2 linked regions of the Rubrivirga marina genome follow. The protein of the gene in region 1 interacts with the protein of each later gene in a pairwise test. Links are inferred from orthologs where the notes say so. Each region holds a gene or a part of one and is shown on either strand. Other genes may lie near its edges. The genes, in order: topA and BSZ37_RS11665.

The links.
Region 2: the proteins of topA (region 1) and BSZ37_RS11665 interact in binary tests that used the Escherichia coli proteins (3 or more experiments, as listed by UniProt). The link is inferred for Rubrivirga marina from one-to-one orthologs.

The regions. Positions count from the first base shown.
Region 1 is NZ_MQWD01000001.1:2,647,021-2,656,328, forward strand. Bases 5,447-8,554 are described here. They hold topA (type I DNA topoisomerase), read left to right. Parts: upstream 5,447-5,776; coding sequence 5,777-8,332; downstream 8,333-8,554. Other genes in these bases: BSZ37_RS10990 (hypothetical protein), read left to right, coding at 5,447-5,680; rsgA (ribosome small subunit-dependent GTPase A), read right to left, coding at 8,369-8,554. Also shown: BSZ37_RS10960 (NAD(P)/FAD-dependent oxidoreductase), read left to right, coding at 1-1,004; BSZ37_RS10965 (Bax inhibitor-1/YccA family protein), read left to right, coding at 1,071-1,760; BSZ37_RS10970 (DUF1990 family protein), read left to right, coding at 1,940-2,656; BSZ37_RS10975 (DUF1990 family protein), read left to right, coding at 2,649-3,416; BSZ37_RS10980 (nuclear transport factor 2 family protein), read left to right, coding at 3,472-3,924; serC (3-phosphoserine/phosphohydroxythreonine transaminase), read left to right, coding at 4,009-5,142; more of BSZ37_RS10990, read left to right, coding at 5,255-5,446; more of rsgA, read right to left, coding at 8,555-9,308. UniProt on the Escherichia coli protein: Releases the supercoiling and torsional tension of DNA, which is introduced during the DNA replication and transcription, by transiently cleaving and rejoining one strand of the DNA duplex.
Region 2 is NZ_MQWD01000001.1:2,790,033-2,806,056, reverse strand. The notes cover bases 5,890-8,809. They hold BSZ37_RS11665 (IMPACT family protein), read right to left. Parts: upstream 7,696-8,809; coding sequence 7,084-7,695; downstream 5,890-7,083. Other genes in these bases: BSZ37_RS11660 (DUF5916 domain-containing protein), read left to right, coding at 7,761-8,809; BSZ37_RS11670 (hypothetical protein), read left to right, coding at 6,479-7,087; BSZ37_RS11675 (TRAP transporter substrate-binding protein), read right to left, coding at 5,890-6,345. Outside these bases: BSZ37_RS11710 (hypothetical protein), read right to left, coding at 1-209; BSZ37_RS11705 (pyridoxamine 5'-phosphate oxidase family protein), read left to right, coding at 307-819; BSZ37_RS11700 (class I SAM-dependent methyltransferase), read left to right, coding at 896-1,567; GTPase ObgE, read right to left, coding at 1,596-2,609; rnhA (ribonuclease HI), read left to right, coding at 2,737-3,219; BSZ37_RS11685 (TRAP transporter small permease subunit), read left to right, coding at 3,281-3,799; BSZ37_RS11680 (TRAP transporter large permease), read left to right, coding at 3,845-5,143; more of BSZ37_RS11675, read right to left, coding at 5,203-5,889; more of BSZ37_RS11660, read left to right, coding at 8,810-10,247; BSZ37_RS11655 (ATP-dependent Clp protease adaptor ClpS), read right to left, coding at 10,314-10,625; phosphoribosylformylglycinamidine synthase subunit PurS, read right to left, coding at 10,628-10,894; pssA (CDP-diacylglycerol--serine O-phosphatidyltransferase), read right to left, coding at 10,921-11,658; BSZ37_RS11640 (hypothetical protein), read left to right, coding at 12,830-13,606; BSZ37_RS11635 (M28 family peptidase), read right to left, coding at 13,614-14,570; BSZ37_RS11630 (aminotransferase class V-fold PLP-dependent enzyme), read right to left, coding at 14,567-16,024.

The sequences.
Region 1 (9,308 bases):
GCGGCCGGAACGCAGGGTTCTTGCTGCTCGGCACGGCGTCAGATTACGCGTCTGCGGTCGAGCAGTACGGCCGCGACGCCGCGCGGCAGATCTGGGCGTTCACGGCCGAGGCCTTCCGCCTCGCCGCCGAGGTGGGCGAGGCCGAGGACGTGGGATTCGCGCACACGGGGTCTGTTATTGCAGCTGCGTCCGACACAGACGCTGCCCGCCTTCGCCGGTCCCGTGCGCTGCTGGCGGAGGACGGAGTGGAGACCCAGTGGTGGGACGAGGCCGACATCGACGACGAGATGGGTGGATTGGGGTTTCCTGGCGCTCTGTTCGTGCCGGAGGGCGGAGCCATCGACCCGGCCCGACTCGTGCGCGCGCTGGCGAGGCTGAGCGACGCCCAGGTCTACGAGAACTGGCGGGTTGAGGGCGTCGAGTCCGAGGGCGGGCGCGTTCGGCTGGTGGCGGAGGGCGGGGGAGAGGCGGTCGCCGACCGCGTCCTCCTGGCGACGAACGCCTTTCTGCCCCGACTGCTGCCCGGCCTCTCACACGTCGTACGGCCCGTCCGCGCGCAGATGCTGGCGACGGCGCCCGCCCCGCCGACGCTCGACGCGCCCGTCTACTCGCACGAGGGCTACTTCTACGTCCGCCAACGGGCCGACGGCCGCGTGCTCCTCGGCGGCGCCCGCCACCTCCACCGCGACGCCGAGGTGGGCTATGACGACGCGACGACCGAGGCGCTTCAGGCGAGCCTGGGCGACTACCTCGCCACCCACTTCCCCACGCTGGCGGGCGTCCCGGTCGAGCGCCGCTGGTCCGGCACGATGGGGTTCAGCCCCGACGGCCTGCCCTGTCTCGGCGCCGTCCCGGGCGTTCCCGGCGCCCGGTTCGCCGCCGGCTTCACGGGCCACGGGATGGGCTACGCCCTCCGCTTCGGCGTTCTCGCCGCCCGGACGCTCCTCGGCGAATCCGACGACGCCCTCGATCTGTTCCATGCCGACCGGTTGATGAGCGGATGAAGCCCGACCGGGCTAGACTGCCGCACGCCGATCCGCGTTCTTCCCCCCGATCCAGCCTCCCACCCCATGGACCTCACCTATCGCACCCCGGTCGCCGCGCTCGGCGACGACGCCCGGGCCGCGTTCCTCACGCGGACCTACGCGCACCTCCTGGGTGCCATCCTGCTGTTCGCGCTCATCGAGGTGTTCCTCTTCACCTCGGGCCTCGCGTACCCGATGGCCCAGGCGATGCTCGGCGTCAGCTGGCTCCTCGTGCTCGGCGGGTTCGTCATCGTGAGCTGGTTCGCGTCGTCTGCGGCGGCGCGGGCCGAGTCGAAGGCGGCGCAGTACGGCGCGCTCGGCGCGTTCGTGCTCGCCGAGGCCGTCATCTTCGTCCCGCTCCTCGTCATGGCCGAGCTCTCGGTCGGCGGCGGCGTGATCGCGAGCGCGGCGTGGGTCACGCTCCTCGGCTTCTCGGCGCTCACGGCCATCGTGTTCTTCACCGGCAAGGACTTCTCGTTCCTCGGCGGCATCCTCAAGTGGGCGTTCGTCCTGGCCCTCGTCGCGATCGTGGCCGGCGTGCTGTTCGGGTTCAACCTCGGCACGTGGTTCTCGGTCGCCATGATCGGCCTGGCCGGCGCGGCGATCCTCTACGACACGTCGAAGGTGCTCCACCATTATCCCGAGGACCGCTACGTCTCGGCCGCGCTCGAGCTCTTTGCCTCTATGGCGCTGATGTTCTGGTACGTCCTGCGCCTCTTCATGAGCCGCGACTAGGGGGGAAGGGGAATGGGTGAGGAGCCCCGACCCCGCCCGCCTCGCTCTCTCTCTGCGCCCCGCTCGGCCTCGGTCGGGCGGGGCGCCTCATTGGTGGGGAGGCGTCTCGGTTGCCACTCTGTCAGTCCCCCTTTTTCCTGCCGGGGGAGCCCCCGACGTGGGCAGCGCGTTGACCTCGCATGACGCGCCGCACCCGTGCCATCCTCATCTCCTCCGCCTCGCTGACCGCAGGCGCTGCGCTCGGCACGTGGCTGTGGAAGCGGTGGGGCTACCCCGTTCGCGCCGTCGAACGCGACGTGCCGAAGGCGCCCGACCCGCCGCCGACGGCGGCCCCGCACGGCGAGCGTGAGCTCCAGCCCGAGGAGGCCGGCGTCGGTCCACGGTTCCACCGGCGGTACGAGGTCGACGTCGAGCGGACGACGAAGTCGCCGGAGGAGCTGATGTCGTGCATCGGCCAGGACATCCAGCACTACGTGCCGGACGAGATCGCCACGTTCGAGAAGACGACCGGGCAGGAGGGACGGCTCGCCGTCGGGGACGAGTTCGACATCCACATCCGGTCGCCGTGGGACGGGCCGGTCCGCGTGGTCGAGGTCGAGCCGCGGCGGTTCACGCTGGCCACGCTCGACGGGCACATGGAGGCCGGCCAGATCCGGTTCGAGGCGGGCGATCACCCGACCGAGGCGGGCGCCCTCCGCTTCTCCATCGAGTCGTGGGCCCGGAGCCGAGACGGCGCCGTCGACTTCGTCTACGACGGGCTCGGGCTCGCCAAGAAGGCCCAGCAGGGCATGTGGACGTTCTTCTGCGAGCGCGTCGCCGAGGACTGCGGCCAAAAGATGGAGGAGGTCCGCGTCCTCACGGAGCGCGAGGAGACCGACGACGAAGACGATGGCTGACGATCCGTTCTGGCACCGCGCCGTCCCCCGCCGGCCCGACTGGCGGCGCTACCACGACCGCCTCGACGCGGTCCGCGAGGCCCGCTACAACTTCGAGCTGTCGGACGACCACGAGTACTCCGAGGCCGACGGGTGGCGGCTCGATCACCACGAGGCCGAGCTTCCGCCCGAGCCGCCAGGCCCGCCGCTCCCCCCGGACGACGCGCGCGCCTCGTTCGCCATCGCCTGCGATCTCGTCCGCCACTACGCCTTCCCCGACCCCAGGCTCATCACGGGCATCTTCTCGCCCGACGACCCGCTCCCCGGCCGGCCTATGCTCCTCCGGGCGCGGTTCCTCGGCGTCTCGTTCTGGTTCGGCGTCCGCGTCGGCGACGAGATCGACGAGGTCCGGACGACCGACGCCGGCCCGGTCCACGCCTACGGGTTCGACTACGCGACGCTCGAGGGCCACTTCGAGATGGGCCAGATCACGTTCGAGATCCGGAAAACGGAGCGGACGGGCGCCGTCGACTTCCACATCGACGCGTTCTCGAAGCCTGACCGGATCCGCAACCCGTTCTACCGCATCGGCTTCAAGCTCTTCGGGAGGCACCTCCAGCTCAAGTTCGCCCGGTCGGCCAAGGAGCGGATGCAGCGGTTCGTGAGGGAAGAGCTGGAGGCCCGCGCGAAGGGGCGGCCCGCGACGCCGCACGAGACGGTGGAGCCCACCCGGCCCGATGCCGAGGCGGCCGAGCAGATGGCGAGCACGCTGGAGGAGTAGGGGGCGCAACCTCGGCAGCGTCCCCCGTAGACTCTCCTCTCCTTCCTGACCCTCCATGCGTCTCGCTCCGCTCGCGCTCGCCGCGCTCATCGCCCTCCCCGTCGCCGCCCAGGACACGCCCGAGGCGGCCGTCCAGGCCACCATCACGCAGCTCTTCGACGGGATGCGCGCCAAGGACACGACGGCCATCCGCGCCACCCTCCACCCCGAGGCCCGACTGATGACGACCGTCAACCGCGACGGCCAGCGGTCCGTGCAGGAGGCCCCGATCGGCCAGTTCCTGGCCTCCATCGCCGGAGCGCCCGTCGACCTCGACGAGCAGATCCCCGACGACTACCCCGTGATGGTCGACCACGGCCTCGCCGTCGCGTGGACGCCCTACGAGTTCTACGCCGGCGGCGAGTTCAGCCACTGCGGCACCAACGCGTTCCTCCTCGCCCTCGGCGACGACGGGTGGCAGGTCGTCCAGATCATGGACACGCGCCGCCGCGAGTGCGAGTCGGAATAGCGGGTCGGTGACGGCGGGGCCCGTGGACGCGTGAACCCTTCGCCGGCTCGCACGTCCACAGGTCCCACGCCCCCGAGTCCGCCCATGCTCGACCGCCCCGTCACGTACGACACGCCGCCGGCCGACCTCAACCTCCGCCAGAACAACTTCTCCGCCGGCCCCGGCGCGCTGCCGACCGAGGTGCTGGAGGAGGTCCGCGACGACTTCCCCGTGTTCGCCGGCCTCGGCGCCTCGATCGTCGAGGTCAGCCACCGCTCGGGCGCCTACACCGAGATCCACGAGCGGGCGAAGTCCCGGCTGGCGTCGCTCCTCGGGCTCGGCGACGACTGGCACGTCCTGTTCCTCCAGGGCGGCGCGTCGATGCAGTTCCACCAGGTGCCCCTCAACCTGATGCCGCGGGGCGGGACCGTGAGCTACCTCGACACAGGCTCCTGGAGCGCGAAGGCCATCAAGGAGGCCGAGATCGTGGCCCGCGACCGCGACGGCACGGTCACCGTCGCCGCCAGCAGCCGCGACGCGGACTACACGTACATCCCGCGGCCCTCGGAGTGGACTGTCGACCCCGAGGCGGCCTACCTCCACTTCACGAGCAACAACACGATCTACGGCACCCAATTCCACGAGGAGCCGATCTGCGACGTCCCGCTCGTGTGCGACATGTCGTCGGACTTCCTCAGCCGACCGATCGACCCTAAGAAATACGGGCTGATCTACGCCGGGGCGCAGAAGAACATCGGCCCAGCTGGAGTCACCGCGGTCCTCGTCCGCGACGACGTGCTCCAGTCGCGCGCCGAGGGGCTCCCGACGATGCTCGACTACGGGACGCACGCGGCCAAGCTGTTCAACACGCCGCCGGTGTTCGCGATCTACATCGTCGACAAGGTGCTCGGGTGGGTCGAGCGGCAAGGGGGCCTCAAGGGGATGGTCGAGCGGAACGAGGCCAAGGTGAGCCGGCTCTACGGCGCCCTCGACGCGAGCGACTTCTACCGGCCAACGGTTCGGGAGGACAGCCGCTCCCACATGAACGTCACGTTCCGCCTGCCCAACGAGGACCTCGAGGCGCGATTCATTCAGGACGCCGCTCGCGAAGGGCTCCTCGCCCTCAAGGGCTACCGTACCGTCGGTGGCGTCCGGGCGTCGATCTACAACGCCGTCGAGCCCCGCTCGGTCGAGCTGCTGGTCGAGTTCATGCGCCGGTTCGAGGCGGCGTATGGCTAAGGTCGAGGAGGAGCTTTTTTTCTATCGACCCAGATTTCTGCCTATAAGAATCCGTTCGGCTCTTGATGGTGAGTCCTAGGGTCGGTAAGGTGGGGACTTCACTGGTCCTGCCATGCTCGTGGTCTACGTCATCGGAGCTATCGTCGTCGGGGCCATCGCAGCTGTGGCGTTCAGGTCGCAGATGCGCGTTCGTCGGCGGAAGGAAGCGTTCGCCGCGATGGCGGAGCGCCTCGGTCAAGCCTACGACCCGTCGTCGTTCCCCACCGGGGCCGTGCTGCTCGTGTCGCCCCCTGGTCCTCCGGGCGAGGTGGCCATCGACGAGTCGGGACTCCACCTGCGCATCGGGCCGAGCGGGCTTCGGTTCGTGCCGTGGTCGGCGATCCAGAGCGTGATGCCCGTGGCGGGGGGCCGGAGCGCCGTCCGTGTGAGTCGGGTCGGGGCGGTGGTGGTGCCGGCGGCGCTGGGCCGACAGATCTGGGACCTCGCCGGGCGTGAGGGTGCGGCCAAGGCGGAACGGGCACGCGCCGCCCGCGTGTAGCCCCGCCCCGCCTCCAGACCCCGGCCATGCCAGAGGGTCGTCACCGGCGGGGGCTAGCTTGCCCGGCTCGCCCGGTTCCCGGTACAGACCCCACCTATGAAGCGCCTCGTCGTCGTCGAGTCCCCCACGAAGGCCCGCACGATCCGCAAGTTCCTCCCGCCCGGTTACCAGGTCGAGGCCTCGATGGGCCACGTCCGCGACCTCCCGTCGTCGGCCTCCGAGATCCCGAAGGCCGTCAAGAAGGAGAAATGGGCCCGCCTCGGCGTGAATGTGGAGGAAGGCTTCGAACCGCTCTACGTCGTCCCCGCCGACAAGAAGAAGGTCGTCAAGCAGCTCAAGGACGCGCTCAAGGACGCCGACGAGCTGTACCTCGCGACGGATGAGGACCGCGAGGGCGAGTCGATCGGGTGGCACCTCCTGGAGGTGTTGAAGCCGAAGGTGCCGGTTCGCCGGATGGTGTTCCACGAGATCACGAAGGAGGCCATCCTCAAGGCGCTCGACCAGACGCGCGAGCTCGACACGCGCCTCGTCGACGCCCAGGAGGCGCGCCGCGTCCTCGACCGGCTCGTGGGCTACTCCGTGTCGCCCGTCCTCTGGAAGAAGATCGCCCCGAAGCTCTCGGCCGGGCGCGTCCAGTCGGTCGCGGTTCGCGTTCTTGTGGAGCGCGAGTGGGAGCGGCTCGACTTCATCTCGGCCAGCTACTTCGACCTCTCGGCCACGCTGGAGCAGGGCGCCGTCCCGTTCGAGGCGAAGATGACCCACCTCGGCGAGGACCGGCTCGCCACGGGCAAGGACTTCGACGAGAAGACCGGGAAGCTCAAGGACCAGAGCGACGCGCTCGTACTCGGGGAGGAGCAGGCCACCGGGCTGGCGTCCCGTCTCAAGGACGCGGCGTGGCGCATCTCGGAAGTCGAGCAGAAAAAGGCCCGCCGCTCGCCTGCCGCGCCGTTCATCACCTCCACGCTCCAGCAGGAGGCCAACCGGAAGCTGGGCATGAGCGCCCGGCGGACGATGCAGACGGCCCAAAAGCTCTACGAGCAGGGCCACATCACGTACATGCGGACCGACTCGCCGATCCTCTCGACCGAGGCGGTCGTGGCGGCCCGCGGCGCCGTCGAGGCGCGCTATGGCAAGGAGTACCTCTCGCCGAAGCCGCGCCAGTACTCGGGCAAAGTCCGCAACGCGCAGGAGGCGCACGAGGCCATCCGCCCGGCCGGCACCGCGATGAAGACGCGCGACGAGCTCCGGCTCTCGGGCGACGAGGGCAAGCTCTACGACCTCATCTGGAAACGGACAGTCGCCAGCCAGATGGCGGAGGCCCGGCTCCTCCGCACGCGCGCCACGATCCTCGCCGCCGAGGGCACCGACGACGAGTCGACGTTCCGGGCGACCGGCCAGGTCATCGAGTTCCCGGGCTTCTTCCGGGCCTACGTCGAGGGCAAGGACGACCCGACGGCCGCGCTCGACGACCGCGACAGCCCGCTCCCGCCGCTCGTCGAGGGCGACACGCCAGGCTGCAAGGCCGTCGACGCCGTCGGCCATGAGACGAAGCCGCCGTCGCGCTACACCGACGCCTCGCTCGTCCAGGCCCTCGAGAAGGCCGGCGTCGGGCGGCCGTCGACGTACGCGTCGATCATCGACACGGTCGTCCGCCGCGGGTACGTCATCCGCAATGGCAACCAGCTCGTCCCGACGTTTACCGGGATGGCGACGACGAACCTGCTGGCGAAGAACTTCGACCGGCTCGTCGACACCGACTTTACGGCGCGGATGGAGGAGGAGCTCGACGAGATCGCCGATGGGACCGAGGAGCGCCGGCCGTACCTCGAGCGGTTCTTCAACGGGCCGGAGGGCCTCGAGAAGAAGGTCGAGGCGGGCGTCGAGACCATCGACCCCCGGGAGATCTCGACGATGCGCCACGTCAAGTGGGGCGATTACGAGGTGCGCGTCGGCCGCTACGGGCCGTATGCGGCGGCGCCCGACGGCTCGACGGCATCGCTCCCGCCGGAGCAGGCGCCGGCCGACCTCACCGAGGCCGACATCGCCGGGCTCATCGACGCCAACGACGACGAGCGCCCGCTCGGCATCCACCCGGAGGCCGAGATGCCGGTCCTCCTCAAGTCCGGCCCATACGGCCCCTACGTCCAGCTCGGCGACGACGAGGAGAAGAAGCCGAAGCGGACGTCGCTGCCCAAGGGCACTGAGCCCGGCGACGTCGACCTCGACCTGGCCGTCCAACTCCTCAACCTCCCGCGGACGCTCGGTGAGCACCCGGAGACGGGCAACCCGATCAAGGCGAACATCGGCCGGTATGGACCCTATGTCCAGCACGAGCGGACCTTCGCCAGCCTCAAACCGGCCGAGGGCGACAACGTCCTGACCGTCGAGTTGGACCGCGCGCTCGAACTCATTGCGCAGAAGCGCCAGAAGTCGGCCCCGCTTCGGACGCTCGGCGCGCACCCGACCTCGGGCAAGCCGATCGACGTCTTCGAGGGCCGCTACGGCCCGTACGTTAAGCACGAGAAGACGAACGCGACGATCCCGAAGGACATGGACAAGGACGAGATCACGCTCGAGCAGGCCGTGGAGCTCGTCAACGCGAAGGCCGCCAAGGGCGGCTCGAAGAAGGGCCGCAAGAAGAAGGCGTCCTAGCCCGACGACCCGCTCCGCCTCGGCGCCGAGGCGGGGCTACTCGATCTCCTCGACGGGCTCGTCCGGGTCGTCCGGCCGGCCCTGCGTTCGCCACCGGGCTTGCTGCGAGGCGCGGTGGGACTCCTCGACGGTCTCCAGCATGGCGACGTAGCTGCCGTAGCGCTCCGGCGTGATCTCGTCGGCGTCGACGGCGGCCTGTACGGCGCAGCCCGGCTCGTGGACGTGGGTGCAGTTGGGGAAGCGGCAGTCGTCGAGGTAGGGGCGGAACTCGACGAAGTAGCCGCCGAGCTCCTCCGGCGCGAGGTCCCACAGGCCGAACTCGCGGATGCCGGGCGTGTCCGCGACCCACCCGCCGCCGGCTTCGAGGAGCGTGGCGAACGTCGTCGTGTGACGGCCCTTCTGGGTCTTCTCGCCGATCTCGGAGGTGCGGAGGCCGAGGCCGGGCTCGACGCTGTTCAACAGGCTCGACTTGCCTACGCCGGACGGCCCGGCGACGACGCTGACGGCGCCCGCGAGGGCGGCACGGAACGTCTCGACCCCGCGGCCGGTCACGGCGCTCGTGAGGATGACGGGGTAGCCGAGGCCCTCGTAGAGCTCTTGCCAGAACGCCATCGCCTCCTCGGCCCGCTCGTTCCCATCGAGGAGGTCGGCCTTGTTGAGGAGGAGGCCGGCCGGGATGTGGCGCGTCTCGGCCGCCACCAAAAAGCGGTCGACGAAGCCGGGGTTCACCTTCGGCCCGAACGTGGACTGGACGCACCACGCGCGGTCGACGTTGGCGACGATGACGTGCTCGCGGACGGCACCACGCTTGCCAGGGGCGCGCCGGCTAAGCTGGTTCTCTCGCGGTTCGATGTCGGTGATGAACCCGGTCTCGTCGTCGCCGACGGTGAGCTTGACGCGGTCGCCGACGGCGAGCGGGTTCGTCTCGTCGATCTCGAGGGCGTCGAGGCGGAACCGACCGCGGATGCGGGCGCGG
Region 2 (16,024 bases), 140 kb from region 1 along the record:
GCGCACGCCAGGCCGCGGACGCCGAAGTCCGGGTTGTACGTCCCGAAGCGTTCGAGGCAGGTGTCGACGCCACCGCCGACCGTCGGAACTCCCTCGTCGACCGCCGCCCACAGGTCGATGAGCGCGTCGCCGCCCCCCCTGCCCCCCACAGCCGGCGGCCCGGCACAGCCGACGACGAGGAGAGCGAGGGCCAGGCCAACACGAGACATGGGAACGCAGAGAATGGAACCAGAGACTACCACGCCCCGACCGAACTCCGGCCGACCCCGCACGTTTGACGCCTCCCCTCTACCTCCCCCCTCTCCCATGTCTGCCGTCTCCCCCGAAGAGCGCCAAGAGCGCATCGAGAAACTCGCCGACCTCATCGACGACATCCGGATCTGCATGCTCACGACCGTCGACACCGACGGGAAGCCGTGGTCCCGGCCGATGGCCGTCCAGGAAGTCGCGTTCGGCGGCGACCTCTGGTTTTTTACTCGCGACGACTCCGAGAAGGTCGAGCACGTCGAGCGGAACCGGAAGGTCGGCGTGACCTTCGCCCACCCCGGTCGCCAGGATTACGTGACGATGGCCGGCACCGCGCTCATCGTCAAGGACAAGGCGAAGGCCGAGGAGATGTGGTCGAAGCCGCTTGAGGCGTGGTTCCCGAAGGGCCTCGACGACCCGCACCTCCGACTCCTGAAGGTCCAGGTCGAGCGGGCCGAGTACTGGGACTCCCCGTCGAGCCCGGTCGTCTACGCCCTCGGGTTCGTCAAGTCCAAGATCACGGGCAAGCCGGCCCGTGACATCGGCGAGAACGAGAAGGTCGACCTCGAGTAGCCTCGGCGGCACGAACCCTCAGCGCTCAGGATCCCTTGTCCTGCCAATGGTGACGGGCGACGCCACCGTCCGAGGCATGAGCGACGCCCTGCACATCCGTCTCTGCCAGTCGTGGGACGCCAACGCGGATGCCTGGACCCGGGTCGTCCGTGATGGCGCGATCCCGAGCCGCCGGGCCGGGACCGACGCGGCCGTCGTCGAGGCCACGCTGAAGGGCCTGCCGCCCGGCGGGCGCGTCCTCGACGTCGGCTGCGGCGAGGGCTGGCTGAGCCGGGCGCTCGCGGCGCTCGGCGCGACAGTCCATGGAGTCGACGGAAGCGCCGGTCTGATCGAGTCGGCCCGCGAGGGCGGGGGCTCGTTCGACGTGGTTTCCTACGGGGCCGCCGAAGCCGACCCCGCCCGCCTCGGCGGACCGTACGACGCGGCCGTGTTCAACTTCGCGCTCCTCGACGAGTCGGTCGCCGGGACCCTTCGCGCCGCCGCGTCCCGGCTCGACGCCGGGGGGCGCGTGATCGTCCAGACCGTCCATCCCATCGCCGTCGACCCGCCCTACGCCGACGGGTGGCGGCAGGAGTCGTTCGCGTCGATGGCCGAGGGCTTCGAACCGATGCCGTGGTACTTCCGGACCCTAGGCTCGTGGGTCCGAGCACTCGGCACGGCGGGACTCGGGCTCACCGAGGTCGTGGAGCCGACGGACCCCGACACCGGCCACCCGCTGTCGCTGATCCTCGTCGCCGAGCCACGCTGACCCTCCCCGCCTCGGCGCCGAGGCGGCGCTACTCGGCCTCGGCGCGCTCCTGCTCGACGAACGTCCACAGCCGCTCCTTGAGCCGGTCGAGGCCCGTGCGCGCGACGGCCGAGACCGGGATCACCTCGACGCCGTCCGGGAACGTGGCACGCGCCTGCTCGACCCACTCCGCCGCGAGGTCCGGCCCGACGATGTCCATCTTCGTCAGCGCCACGAGCCGCGGCTTCGCCATGAGGTGCGGGCTGAATGCCTCCAGCTCATCGAGGAGCGTCTGATACCGGGCGCCCGGCTCCTCGGAGTCGGCGGCGACGCAGAACAGGAGGACGGCGTTGCGCTCGACGTGCTTGAGGAACTGGTGGCCGAGCCCGCGACCCTCCGAGGCGCCCTCGATGAGGCCGGGGATGTCGGCCACAACGAACGAGCGCCAGTCGCCGAGGTAGACCATCCCGAGGTTCGGCTCGAGCGTCGTGAACGGGTAGTCGGCGATCTTGGGCTTCGCCGCCGAGAGGGAGCTGACGAGCGTGCTCTTGCCCGCATTCGGGAAGCCGACGAGGCCGACGTCGGCGAGCAGCTTGAGCTCGAGGATCACGTCCCGCTCCTCGCCCGGCTCGCCGGGCTGGGCGTAACGGGGCGCCTGGTTCGTCGAGCTCTTGAAGTGCGTGTTGCCGAGGCCGCCACGGCCGCCCTGCGCCAGCACCACGCGGTCGCCCTCGTTCACCACGTCGCCCAGCACCTCGCCCGTCTCGGCGTCCTTCACGACGGACCCCAGCGGCACGCGGAGCACGATGTCGTCGCCGGCCTTGCCCGACTTGCCGGATCCGCCGCCCGGCTCGCCGCTATCGGCAAAGTGGTGGCGGTTGTAGCGGAGGTCGAGGAGCGTGTAGAGCGACGGGTCGCCCTGGACGATCACCGACCCGCCCGGGCCGCCGTCGCCGCCGTCGGGCCCGCCCTTGGGCTCGAACTTCTCGCGCCGGAAGTGGACGCTCCCCGCCCCGCCCTTCCCGCTCCGCACGGTGATGGTGACGTAGTCGACGAACTTCATCGGGGGATCGGGGATGGAGGGAGTGGATGGATCCGGGAGCAGTCCCCGGCCGCGGAAGCTTAGCCCGACTTGCACGAGGCGACCGTGAGGCCCCCGCTAGCTTCTGCTCTCCGCCCCTCCATCCGGCATGTCCGATCCCGCCTCCCTCAAGACCGTCACCATCTACACCGACGGCGCGTGCTCCGGCAACCCCGGGCCGGGAGGTTGGGGCGCGACGCTGATCTACGGCACGCCGCCCGACGAGGTCACGCGCGACCTGAAAGGGGCCGAGCCGGAGACCACCAACAACCGGATGGAGCTGACGGCCGCCGCCGAGGCCCTCGAGGCGCTCCGCGAACCGTGCCACGTCCGGCTCCACTCGGACAGCGCCTACCTCATCAACGCGTTCAAGGACCGCTGGATGGACGGGTGGATCAAGCGGGGCTGGAAAAAGTCCGACAAGTCGCCTGTCCTCAACCGCGACCTCTGGGAGCGGCTGATCGCGCAGGAGCAGCGGCACGCGATCGAGTGGGTCAAGGTGAAGGGCCACGCGGGCGTCCCGCTCAACGAGCACGTCGACGGGCTGGCCGTCGGCGCGATGCGAACGATGATGGCCGAGGCGGGCCTCTAGCCGGGTCGCTCCGCCTCGGCGCCGAGGCGGAGGAGACCGCGCCGTGCGGTAGGTTCGGGGGATGCGGAATCGCCTCCTCCTCTGGGCCGATCGACTGAGCGCCGCCGTCGGGTGGGTCTCGGCCCGCCTCGTGGTCGTCATGGTCGCGGCCGGCGCGCTGGGGGCGCTGCTTCGGTACGTCGCCCCGCTTCTCGGGATCACGCCCGCTCTGAACGCCATCGGCGACGTCCAGTGGATGGTATTCAGCGCAGTGTTCTTGCTCGGCGCCGCGTGGGCACTGGCCGAGGACGCCCACGTCCGCGTCGACGTGCTCTACGCCCGGCTGTCGCCGCGACGCCGCGCGCTCGTCGACTTGATCGGGACGCTGGGCCTGCTCCTCCCCTTCTGCGGCCTCCTCCTGTGGGCGTCGTGGCCAGGCGTCATGGAGTCGGTCGCGATCCGCGAGGGCGCCCTCGACGCGGGAGGGCTGCCGCGGTGGCCCGTCAAGCTGCTCGTCCCGCTCGGCGTGGGGCTCCTCGCGCTCCAGGGCGTCGCGCAGGCCGTCAAGGCCGCGGCCGCGCTCCGCCCGCCCGACGCCTAGGTGGACGCGCTCCTCAGCCACCTCGCCGACTGGCTCGGGCCGATCATGGTCGGCGTCGTGCTCGCCCTCGTCTTCTCGGGCTACCCCGTCGCGTTCGCCATCGGCGGGGCGTCGGTGCTGTTCGCGCTCCTCGGGCTGGCGACCGGCTACTTCGACCCGCCCTTTTTGCTCGCGCTCGCAGATCGGGTCTTCGGGATCATGCAGAACCCGGTGCTGCTGGCGGTCCCGTACTTCATCTTCATGGGCGTCGTGCTCGAGAAGAGCCGGCTGGCGGAGGATCTCCTGACGACCGTCGGCGCCCTCTTCGGCCGCGTGCGGGGCGGGCTGGCGCTAGCCGTCGTGGTGGTCGGCGCGCTGCTCGCGGCGGCGACGGGCGTGGTCGGCGCGAGTGTCGTGGCGATGGGGGCGATCGCGCTTCCGGTCATGCTCCGCCACGGCTACCGGCCGTCATTCGCGGCCGGGACCGTGGCCGCCTCAGGCACGCTCGGGCAGATCGTGCCGCCGTCGATCGTGCTCATCGTGCTCGGCGACCAGCTCGGCGTCAGCGTCGGCTCTCTCTTCGCGGGCGCGCTCGTCCCCGGGCTGATGCTGGCGGTCCTGTTCGCCGGCTACGCGGCGTTCGTGGCGTGGCGGAACCCCGAGGCGGCGCCCGCCCTGCCACCCGAGGAGCGGTCCGAGCCGGGCTGGGCGCTCGCGCGGCGCGTGGCGACGGCGCTCCTGCCCCCGCTCGTCCTGATCCTCGTCGTCCTCGGGAGCATCTTCGCGGGGGTCGCCACGCCGACCGAGGCGGGCGCCCTCGGGGCCGTCGGCGCGCTCGGGCTCACCGCGATCAACCGACGCCTCTCCCGGCCGATGATCTGGGACGCCGCCCGGTCGACAGCCTCGCTGACGACGATGGTCGTCGTCCTCCTGATCGGGTCGACCGCGTTCGCGCTCGTCTTCCGCGGGCTCTACGGCGACGTCTGGATCGAGGAGGCCCTCGTCGGGCTGCCGGGCGGGCGCGTGGGCCTGCTCGTCGTCGCGAACGTGCTCGTGTTCGCGCTGGGGTTCTTCATCGACTTCTTCGAGATCGCCTTCATCGTGGTCCCGCTGCTCGCGCCGGCCGCGGCGGCGCTCGGCATCGACCTCGTGTGGTTCGGCGTGGTCCTCGGGATGAACCTCCAGACGTCGTTCCTCACGCCGCCGTTCGGGTTCTCGCTGTTCTACCTCCGCGGCGTCGCGCCGCCCGAGCTGTCGACGGGCCAGATCTACCGTGGGGCCCTCCCATTCGTCGCGCTCCAGCTCATCGCGCTCGCGCTCGTGATCACATTCCCGGAGCTCGTGCTGGCGTTCTCGGGAGACTGACGGCCGACTCGGCTCGGGACGCGCCCGAGGCCGGCCGCCTCGGGCGCGCGGCGGGGGGCTCAGGCAACGCGCGGCCCGCGTCCCCCCGACCCGTAGGCCTGCGCCATCGTCCGCTCGGCGAGGTTGAACCAGCGGTCGGTCGCGGCCTGGAAGTCGCGGTAGCTCTGCAGCAGCTCGCGGGAGTGTGCGTCGTCGGCGGCGTTGTCCATGAGGGCGCGCGAGGCTTGGGCGGCGGCGGCCATCACGTCGGGCGGAAACGGGACGGCCTCCACGCCGCGGTCGAGGAGCGACGCCAGCGCCGGCGCGTTGAGCGCGTCGTACTCGCTGAGCATGATCGCGTTGACCTCGCCCGAGGCCGTCTGCAGGGCCTCCCGATAGCTCGGCGGCAGCCGGTCCCACTCGGACCGGTTGACGTAGAACGAGAGCCCGGCCGACGGCTCCCACCAGCCCGGGTAGTGGTACGTCTTCACGACGCGGTAGAAGCCCATCTTCTCGTCGTCGTAGGGCCCGACCCACTCTGTCGCGTCGATGGCACCCCGTTCGAGGGCCCCATAGATCTCGCCGCCCGGCAACGTCTGCGCGATGACACCGAGCTGCTCCATGGCCCGCCCGCCGAGGCCGGGGATCCGCATGGTGAGCGCGCGGAGGTCGGAAAGAGAGCGGACGGGGCGACGGAACCAGCCGCCCATCTGCGTGCCCGTGTTGCCGCCGAGCAGGCCGACGACGCCGAACGCGTCGAGCGTCCGCTGCGTGAGCTCGCGGCCGCCGCCGTGCCGCATCCACGCGTCGTGCTGGCGGGCCTGCATGCCGAACGGGACGGCCGTGTCGAACGTTAGCGCGGCCGTCTTGCCGAGGTAGTAGTAGCCGGCCGTGTGGCCGATGGGGACCGAGCCGGCCTGGACGGCGTCGAGCACCTGGAGCGGCGGAACGAGCGCGCCGCCTTCGTTCGGCTCGATCTCGAACCGGCCGTCGGTGAGCGCCGCGACGCGCTGGGCGAGGTGCTCCGCGGCGCGGTACAGGATCTCCGTTGAGCGCGGGAAGCTCGACGCGAGCCGCCAGCGGACGCGCGGGCGGGTGACGATGGCCGGGCCGCCGGCGGCGGCGCCCGTCTCGCGGCGGCCATGCCCAGGACCGGGGCCGCACCCGGCGAGGGTGGCGCCCGCCCCGAGGGCAGCGGCGGAGACGAAGCGGCGGCGGTCCATGCGTTCGGACGGAGGGGCTGGAAGGGTACGCACGGTGTGCGAGGCGTCCATCTCCTCCTCCCGGGTGACGCCGTTCGGCCCCCTCCCCCGTTCTGGCAGTCCGTAATCTGTGGCCCCTCGAATCGATCACCCCATGTCCGGTCTCCGCTCGCTCGCCGTCCTCGTTCTCGCCCTCGGGCTCTCGTCCTGCGATCTGTTCGGGGGCCTCGACGTCGTGAGCCCGACGCAGGTCTACACGATCCCGCCCTTCGAGCGGACGACGCTCGACCTCGCCAGCGAGCTCGGCATCGAGAGGGAGTCGTCGTTGTCGTTCCGCGTCGAGAGCGAAGGCGGCAGCGTCACGGCCGACGTCCAGTTCCCCGACGCCCTCGTGGTCACCCCGATCGCCGTCGGCTTGGGGACCGTCACTGTGCAGGCCCTGCTCGGCGGCTCGGCGGAGGGCGCGGCCACCTTCCAGTTCGACGTCGAGGACCCCGGGCCGCTCCCGTCGCCCGAGCGCGCGGTCGTCGCCCGCGACGGGCGCATCGATCTCGACGTGGCCCCCCTCTTCCGGCCGGTCTCGGGGACGGAGTACGTCGTGCTCGGGACGTCGGGGCCCGTGTCGGCGTCCATCTCCGGCGGCTCGCTCCTCTCGATCTTCCCCACCGGTCTGGGCGACGGGTCGGTGACGGTGAGCACGACACGGTTCGTGCCGCAGCGGCTGATCGTGCCCGTCCGGGTCGTCGAGAGCGACGGCCTCTAGGGGTCGCGGACCTCTCCTCGGCCGGCGGTCGCCTCGACGAAGGCGGCCTTGAGCGCGTCCGCCTCCGAACGGCGAACGCGGAGGACCAACTCGGTTCCGTCGGGTGAGTACGTCTGGTCGGCCACCTCGGCGTCGAACCGGTCGAGCAGGCGCATGGCCGGCGCGGTGTCGTCGAAGGCGAACCCGAGGCGGACGGGGACGCGGATCGTAACCGTCCGGAGGCGGGCGGCGTCGAGCGCGAGGCCGGCCGCCTCGGCGTAGGCCCGGGCCAGCCCGCCGACGCCCAGCTTCGTCCCGCCGTAGTAGCGCGTGACCACGACGACCGCGTGGAACAGGCCGCGGCCCTCGATCTCGCGGAGGATCGGCGGGCCGGTCGAGCCCGAGGGCTCACCGTCGTCGGAGGAGCGGGGCGCCGGGGCGTCCGGCCCGAGACGGTAGGCCCACCCGTGGTGGCGTGCCGCGTGCTCCTGCTGGCGGACGGTCTCGACGTGCGCGAGGGCCTCCGCCGCCGTGGCCGCCGGGAACGCCGCGCCGATGAACCGGGAGCCCTTCGTTTTGGGGGGCTCTGCACGGGCGGCGGCGGCCAGCGTTCGGAACGTATCGGTCATGGGTCTCGGCCAGTGCAACTCGCCGGCCGGGCGCCCCGTCCGCGTCGTGCGTTCGCCCCCAAGCTATGGCCCTCGCCACCGTTCTCGCCGCCCTCCTCGCCCTCGCCCCGCCCTCCCTCCGGGCCGGCACCGCCGACGCCGTCGCCGTCGACGGCGTGCTCGACGAGCCCTCCTGGGCCACGGCCGAGGTCGCCGACGGGTTCACCCAGTTCCGCCCCGACGAGGGCGCGGCCGCCACCCAGCGGACGGAGGTCCGGATCCTCCGCGGCCCCGACGCGCTCTACGTCGGGGCGGTGATGCACGACGACAATCCCGCTGGGATCCGGACGACGCTCAGCCGCCGCGACAACCCCCAGGGCGACTTCTTCCTCGTCGCCATCGACGCTTACGGCGACGGGCGCTCGGCCTACGAGTTCGCCGTCACGGCCTCGAACGTCCAGTTCGACGCCGTCAACACGGGGCAGAACGAGGACGCGTCGTGGGACGCCGTCTGGGCCTCGGAGACGCGCGTGACGCCAGAGGGCTGGACGGCCGAGCTGTCGATCCCCTACTCGCAGCTCCGGTTTACGGGCTCCGAGCCCACATGGGGGGTCAACTTCGTCCGGATGGTCCGCCGGCTGGAGGAGCAGACGTTCTGGGTGCCGCTGACCCGCGAGCGCGAGGCCAACTTCCTGGAGGACTTCGGCCGGCTCGAGAATGTCGCGGACGTCGATCCGAAGCGGATCCTCCAGGCCCTCCCGTACTCCCTGGCGAGGACGAACCGGTCGGAGGCCGAGGCTCCCGGCACGGCCCAGGTCGACATCGGCTCCGAGATCGGCGCCGACCTCAAGGTGGGCCTCGCCTCGAACGTCGTCCTCGACGTAACGGTCAACCCGGACTTCGGGCAGGTCGAGGCCGACCCAGCCCAGCTCAACCTCACGACGTTCGAGCAGTTCTTTTCGGAGCGACGGCCGTTCTTCCTGGAGGGCACCCAGATCTTCGACCTCGACTACGCGTCCGGCGACGGCGCGCTCCTCTACACCCGGCGGATCGGCGGCTCCGGGCCCATCATCGGCGCGGCCAAGCTGACGGGGCGGACCGACGGCGGCCTCTCGTTCGGCGCCCTCGGCGCCGCCACCGGGTTCGACCTCGACCCGTCGCGGGCCTACGCCGCCGCGCGGCTCAAGCAGGAGCTCCCGCGGCAGAGCTTCGTCGGGCTCGGCGCCACGGCCTTCTCGTCGTGGGACGAGTCGCAGGCGCCCCGCAGCGCGGCCCTCGCGGCCGACTGGGGCTTCCGCCTGTTCGAGTCGCGCGACTGGCTCTTCGAGGGCACGGCCGCCACGACGGCCCGCGACGCCGACGACGTCAACGCCGACCTCGGCTACGCCGTCTACCTCGGCCTCGACAAGGTCCAGGGCTACGTCAAGCCCGGCTTCGGCGCCCGCGTCTACTCCGACCGGTTCGACCTCAACGACGTCGGCCGCTTCCGCCAGGCCGACCTCGTCTCGCTCCGGGGCGGCACCAGCCTCCTCTGGAACCGCGGCGAGCCCGTGGGCCCGTTCCGGCGGCTCGAGTCGTTCGCCTTCGGCACGCAGGAGTGGCGCTACACCGACGGCACGAACCGCGGCTTCAGCGGGACCGTGCGGACCGGCGGGCAGCTCCTCGGCTTCCAAGAGGTCGGGGCGCAGCTCCAGGCGTTCGGTCTCGGCGGCTACGACGTCCGGGAGACGCGCGGGCTCGACCCCGTCGCCCACGTGACCGGGATCGCCGCCAACGTCGACTTCGGCACCGACAGCCGGCGCCAGTTCCGGGCCTACGCCGGCCTCGGCGCCGCGGTCTACGAGGACGGCGGGACCAACCACTCGCAGGAGGTCGGCGTCGACTGGATCGCGAGCGACCGGCTCACGCTGTCGCTCGGCGGCTACCTCGAGACCGGCGCCGACGTCCGGGCGTGGGTCACGAACGAGGGATTCGTCGAGACCGCCGACGGCCTCGCGGTCGGCCCCAAGGCGGACCTGCCGGGGCAGCTCGACCCGTCGACGCTCGTCCCCCTCGACCTGTCGCCCGAGGCGGGCGCGGCCCTGTTCGACGGCGTCCCGCCGGTCCTCGGCGACGACGGCGCTCCGATCGGGTTCTACCGGCCCATCTTCGGCGCGCGCGACACGCGCTCGGCGAGCCTGACCACGCGCGCCAACCTCCTCTTCAGCGCCGACCTCTCACTCCAGCTCTACGGTCAGCTGTTTTCAGCCCGGGGCCGCTACGACGACTTCCGCCTCCTCGCCGCCCCCGACGACCTCCGGCCGTTCGATGCGTACCCGCGCCGCCGCGACTTCGCGTTCTCGGACTTCAACCTCAACGCCGTCCTCCGGTGGGAGTACCGGCCGGGCTCGTCGCTCTACGTCGTCTGGGCCCAGTCCCGCGGCGACTCGGCGTTCGAGGACGTCCTCGTCGACGACGACGGGGGGCGGACGTCCCCGTTCGGCGTCTCGACACCCCGTCAGTTCCGGGACACCTTCGGCGCCTTCCCCGACGACACGGTCCTCATCAAGCTGAGCTACCTGTTGATGCGGTGACAGGGGCGTGCCGAACGAGGTAAGGTCCGTTCTGCCCGTTTCCACTTCCCGGGAGCGGCGCGAGTCCTACCCCTCGATCTCTGTCACGAGTTGGATCTCGCGGAGGACGCCCTGGACGCGGAAGCAGTCGAAGAAGTCGCCCTGGTAGACGCAGTCCTTGCCTCGGGTGTGGACGGTCCAGGCGTGGCGCTCGCCCTGCTCGGCCGTGCAACCGATGGCCTTCATGAGCTGGAGGATGACCTCCTCGAAGGTGTGGATGTCGTCATCGTACAGGATCACACGCCACGGGGTCTCGACCGCGACGTCCGTCTCTTCCTCGACGACCGGGGCGACCCCGGGGGTCGCCGGCTCGGCCGCCAGCGGGTCCGCCGGGTACATGCCTAGGCCGCCTCGGTCTCCGTCGGGACGAGGGCGAGGATGGTGAAGTCCTCCGTGACCGGGTTGGCGAGGAGCTTCTCGCACGCCTGGCGGACGGTCGCCTCGGCCAGCTCGGCGCTCTCGGCCTCCACCTTCATCTCGAAGAACTTCCCGGTCCGGACGTCCTGAACCGACGGCATCCCGAGGTCGCGGACGGCGGCGCGAATCGCCTTCCCCTGGGGGTCGAGGATGGACGGGCGGAGCGTGACGCGAACGTGGGCGGTGTACATCGGCGGGGGGAGGGCGGGGCCAAAAGCTACGGTTCCTCCACGGGCTCCGCGTCCGGATCCTCGACCGTCGCGACGCGGATCGCCCACATGAGCGCCCGCCCCAGGCCCCACCCGAGGTAGATGATGGCCGCCGCCAGCAGGCCTTCCTCCTGGAACACCACGCCGAGCAGCATCGCCAGCAGGAAGAGGAGGAACCGGTAGCGGTAGGCCCGGAGGTTGGCGGGGTTCGGCTGCGGGAGCGCCGGGAACGAGATCGGCGACACCATGAGCGCCGAGAGGCCGACTACGAGCGTGATGAGGACCGAGAGCTGGGGCCGCGCGAGCACGTCGAACCACGGCCGCTCGATGAACGTGAGAATGAAAACCACGACGGTCCCCGCCTGGGCCGGGATCGGGAGGCCCGTGAACTCAGTGGTCTTCACGCCGGCCTCAGCGAGCGAGTTGAACCGCGCGAGGCGGACGGCCCCGAACAGAGCCGGCAGGCTGGCGAGCAGGCCGCCCCACATCGACCCGAGTTGGTGGAGCCCGAAGACGTACAGCAAGAAGCTCGGCGCGACGCCGAACGAGACGACGTCACTGAGAGAGTCGAGCTCGACCCCGAACTCGCCCGACACGCCCACGAGACGGGCCATGAGGCCGTCGAGCAGGTCGAAGAACGCCGCCAGCACGACGAGCCACGCGGCGGCCTCGAGGTTGCCGGCGGCCGTCTGGATCAGCGAGAAGAACCCGGCCAGCAAGTTCATCAGCGTGAAGAAGTTGGGCACCGCAGCGCGCGCGCGCTGGCCGGACCTCCCGTCCGACGCTCGACGGGCACGGAGCACGGGCCCCCGCCGGCGGCGGCGCCCGACACCTCTGGAGCTCTCACTCGTCGTCGTTGGGGTCTCCATCACGCCCCCTCCGCGTTCGCCAGCCGACGGTACCGACGGCTGATTCCGGAGGGCGCCCCTCGGCTGATCAGGTGGGCCGGGGCGAGCGGCCGGAGCGTGAGGTCGTCGGGAGGAGGCACGGGGTCGGGGAGCATCGACGTCCTAAACGCCGCGTGCGGGGCCCCGCGTTCCGCCCGCCTCGGCGATGGCGCGACCGAGGCCGACCCGCCGGGCGCCCGAAACAGTGAACGGGGGCCCACCGCAAGAGATGGGCCCCCGTTCGGGCTCCTCTGAGTGGTTCGCCGTTCCGCAAGCCGTAGCTCCGGTCTGGCGTCCCGTGTGCGTCGGCCGATGGCGGCCGTCGTGGACCGTCCGAGGACCGCGGTGAACCGCGGGCTCGGCTGGCGACGACATGAATGGCCACCACGGGGCGACGGGTCACGTCGGGGACGAATCCCCGGGCTCCCGCCGCTCGTGCTGACACCTCCTGTACGGAACAATCGGGGCGTCGCGGTCGGGCCGAAGCCTCGTTGCGACGTCTCACCCACGGCAGCCCACCGCCGAAGCGGTCGGTGCCGTCCCGCCAGGCCGAAGCCCGGCGGGGCGCGCGGTGCGGATCAGATGCCACCTCCGGGTCGGTCACCCGTTTCACAGGGGTCTCGAGAAATCCGGAGCACTTCATCTGAGGCACGGCCGGCTCGCCAAGTCGCCCCTCGGGTCTGCGATAAAACTGACCGTTTGGGGAGGCCGCCCGAAGGCGGCCGGAGGGCGACGAGCCCGCTGCGTCGGCAAGGCCGACGCCGGTGCGCGCAGGGCATTCCGCGAGGAAGCCCTCGTGCAGCGTATGACGCACTAGCTCAAGGAACGTGGCCGCGTGTGCGGCCGTCTGCCCGAAGGCAGTGACCCATGGTACCGTGGAGATCAGGGGGAGTCAAGATGAACGGACCGTTAAGTTGCCCACATCTCCACACTCATCCACATGGAGCCCTGCCCGTTTGGGGCCGTCGTCCCGATGGTCACCCGAGCCCACTCCTCCGATCTCTTTCCCGCCCAACGGCCTCACCCCTCGATGCGCATCTTCTTTCTTAGCCTCGGACTCCTGCTCGCCGCGTGCACCGACCCGTCGAGTCCCCGCCTCGAGACGGCCGCCGACAGCCTCGCCTTTCGCGTGACCGAGTCCTCCGGCGGGCTCGCGGCATGGAACGAGCTTCCCGGCATCGCCTTCGAGTGGGCCGTGGTCCGCGACTCCTCCGAGGTCGTTCGGACTCGCCACGTCTGGGACAAACAAGGCGACCGGGTCCGGTCGGAGTGGCCGGGCGGCGGCGACAGCGTATTCGTGGCCGTCTTCCAGCCCTCCCGGTTTGATGAGGACGCGCCGGAGGGCGAGGTGGCGCTGAACGGCGTCGCCCTCGTCGGGCCTGAGGTGGCCGAGAGGCTGGTCGAAGCGAACGGACGGTTCGTCAACGACGGCTACTGGCTGCTGGCGCCCCTCAAGGTGCTCGACCCCGGGGTCCGCCGCGCGGTCGAGGCGCGCGACGGCGCGGACCGGCTCGCGCTCTCGTTCGACGGCGTCGGCCTGACGCCGGGCGACCGCTACTGGATCGAGGTCGACGAAGTGTCGGGCGCGATGACGGGGTGGTCGTTTCTCTTGGAGAGCGGCAATGAGGGCCGGTTCCAATGGGTCGAGCCCGTCACCCTCGACACGCCTGGCGGACAGATCACGCTCTCGCGCATGAAGGTGTCCGACGACGGCGGCGTCATCCTCACGGAGCCGACGCCACTCCTCGACATCGACGAGACCGAGTTCACGGACCTCACGCCCCGCCTCGGCCAGTCCGCGCTGTAACCGCCTGCTACTCGGATTCCGGCCCCCAGACCATCGCCACGACGACGCGCCCCACCTGCTCGAGGCTCTCGGGGCTTACGCGCGCCGGGGTATCCGACGTCGTGTGCCACGTGTCCGGGAACGGCGTATGGATGAGATCGACGACCGGGATGCCGTTGCGGAGGAACGGGACGTGGTCGTCCTGGATCGCCGCGCCTGCCTCGTCCACGAACGCCGTCGCCCCGACGCGCCGAGCGGCGGCCCAGACGCGGTCCACGACCTCGGGCGCGTAGCGGACGGAGTAGCCCTCCTTCGGAATTCGGAGGTTGGTGTCACCGACCATGTCGAGCAGGATCCCCCACTCGGGCCGGTACGTCGGGTTGTGGAGGACGAACATCTCGGACCCCATCGCGAACGGGACTCGCTGCGGCGCCGGCACCGAGGGGTCGATGGTGCCGAGGTCTTCGAGGTCGAACAACACGACGTCGACGCCGACGCCCCGCGTGAGCGGGTGGAGGTCCAGGAGCCGCGCGACCTCGAGGAGCACCGCGACGCCGGAGGCGCCGTCGTTGGCTCCGAGGACGGGCTGGAGGCGCTTCGTCGAGTCCGGGTCGTTGTCGGCGACGGGCCGCGTGTCCCAGTGGGCCGCGAGGAGGATGCGGCGCCGGAGGTCGGGCTGCCACGACGCGATGATGTTGGAGCCCGTGAACGCCCGCGTCGTGTCGCGCGGGTCCGGGATGCGGAGTTGCTGCTCGACGACCTGATCGGCGTAGACCTGGAGACGCTCGACGAGCCAGACGCGGGTCGAGTCGTGCGCCGGCGTGCCCGGCACGCGCGGACCGAAGTCGGTCTGGGCCTCGACGAGCGCATAGGCGCGCGAGCCCTGGAACTCGGGCATGGGCTCGGGCTGGCGGAGCCACCAGACGAGGGCAGCGACGGCGACGAGGGCGAGGACGACGCCCCCGACGATCAGACGACGGCTCACGCGGGCAGAGCGAAAAACTGGAGGTCCACGAGGTCGTCGGCGAGGCGGCGGCTCACGTCGAGGGGCGGCAGGCTCTGCGCCAACGCCTCCGCTTGCCGAAGCGCCGCCGTGTACAGGCGCTCCCGCTCTTCGCCCGAGGCGGTCCGCCCCACGCCCGAGGCGGCCCCGGCCACCAGCTCCCCCAGGTCGAGCGTCGGCGCGGCCGGCCGCTCGCGTCGGATCGTCCAGTCGCCCGAGGCCACGTCGAAGTCGTAGAGCGCCAGGAAACGGGCGCCGTACTCGGCCACGAGCTCGACGGCGCGGAGCAGGTACTCCACCTCGGCGTCGTCGTGGGAGTAGTGGAAGCCGACGCGGGCCCAGCCGGGCTTCAGCCCGTGGATCCCGTCGACGAGGCACTGGCGGTAGCGCGCGCTCCGCTGCGGCCCGATGTCGAGCAGCCGGTGGCCGTACGGGCCGGCGCACGAGCACCCGGCCCGGCTCTGGATGCCGAACAGGTCGCAGAGGAGGACCGTCACGAACCGTGGGTGGAGCACGCCGCCTAGCCCGTCGCGGACGTTGAACGAGACGATCGAGAGCCGGTCGAGGTCGGTCGGCCCGAGGATCTCGATCCGCTCGTCGCGGCCCCAACGGTCGAGGACGCGGTCGAGGTGGGCGTGCTCGCGCTCGCGGATGGCTTCCTCCCCCACTGCCCGCTGGACCTCCAGCGCGATCGCCGCGCGGAGCGTCTGGTAGAGGCCCGGCGTCCCGGCCGTCTCGCGCGCCTCGACGTCGTCGACGTAGTCGTGGTGGATCGAGTTGACGTAGACAACCGTGCCCCCGCCGCCGACCGTCGGCGCGAGGCCGTCGGGATAGAGGGCCTCGTCGAACACGAGGAGGCCCGCGGCGCCGGGGCCGCCGAGGAACTTGTGGGGCGAGAGGAAGACGGCGTCGAGCCGGCCCTCCGGGTCGCCCTCCGGCCGCATGTCGATCTCGATGTACGGGCCGGCCGCGGCGTAGTCGAAGAACGCGAGGGCGCCGTAGCGGTGGAGCACGCGGGCGATGTCGTGGACGGGAGCGAGCACCCCCGTCACGTTCGAGCCGGCCGAGAAGGAGCCGTAGAGCGTCCGCCCCTCCCACTGCGGGTCGGTGAGTTGCCGCTCCAGGTCGTCGAGGCAGACCTGGCCGCGCTCGTCGAGGCCCACCTCGACCACGGTGCAGAGCCCCTCGCGCCACGTGACCTCGTTGGAGTGGTGCTCGTACGGGCCGACGAAGACGACCGGGCCGCGCTCGCGGAGGTCGTACATCAGGCTCCCCGCGGCGTCCTCCCCGAGCGCGTCGGTGAGACGGATCCCGAGGTCGCGGAGCGTCGCCGGCGGGATCGCGATCCCGAGGATCTCCTGGAGCTTGTGGATGGCGGCCGTCGACCCGGCCCCGCAGCACACGACCTTCCCCGTTGGCCCAGCGTTCACGGCGCG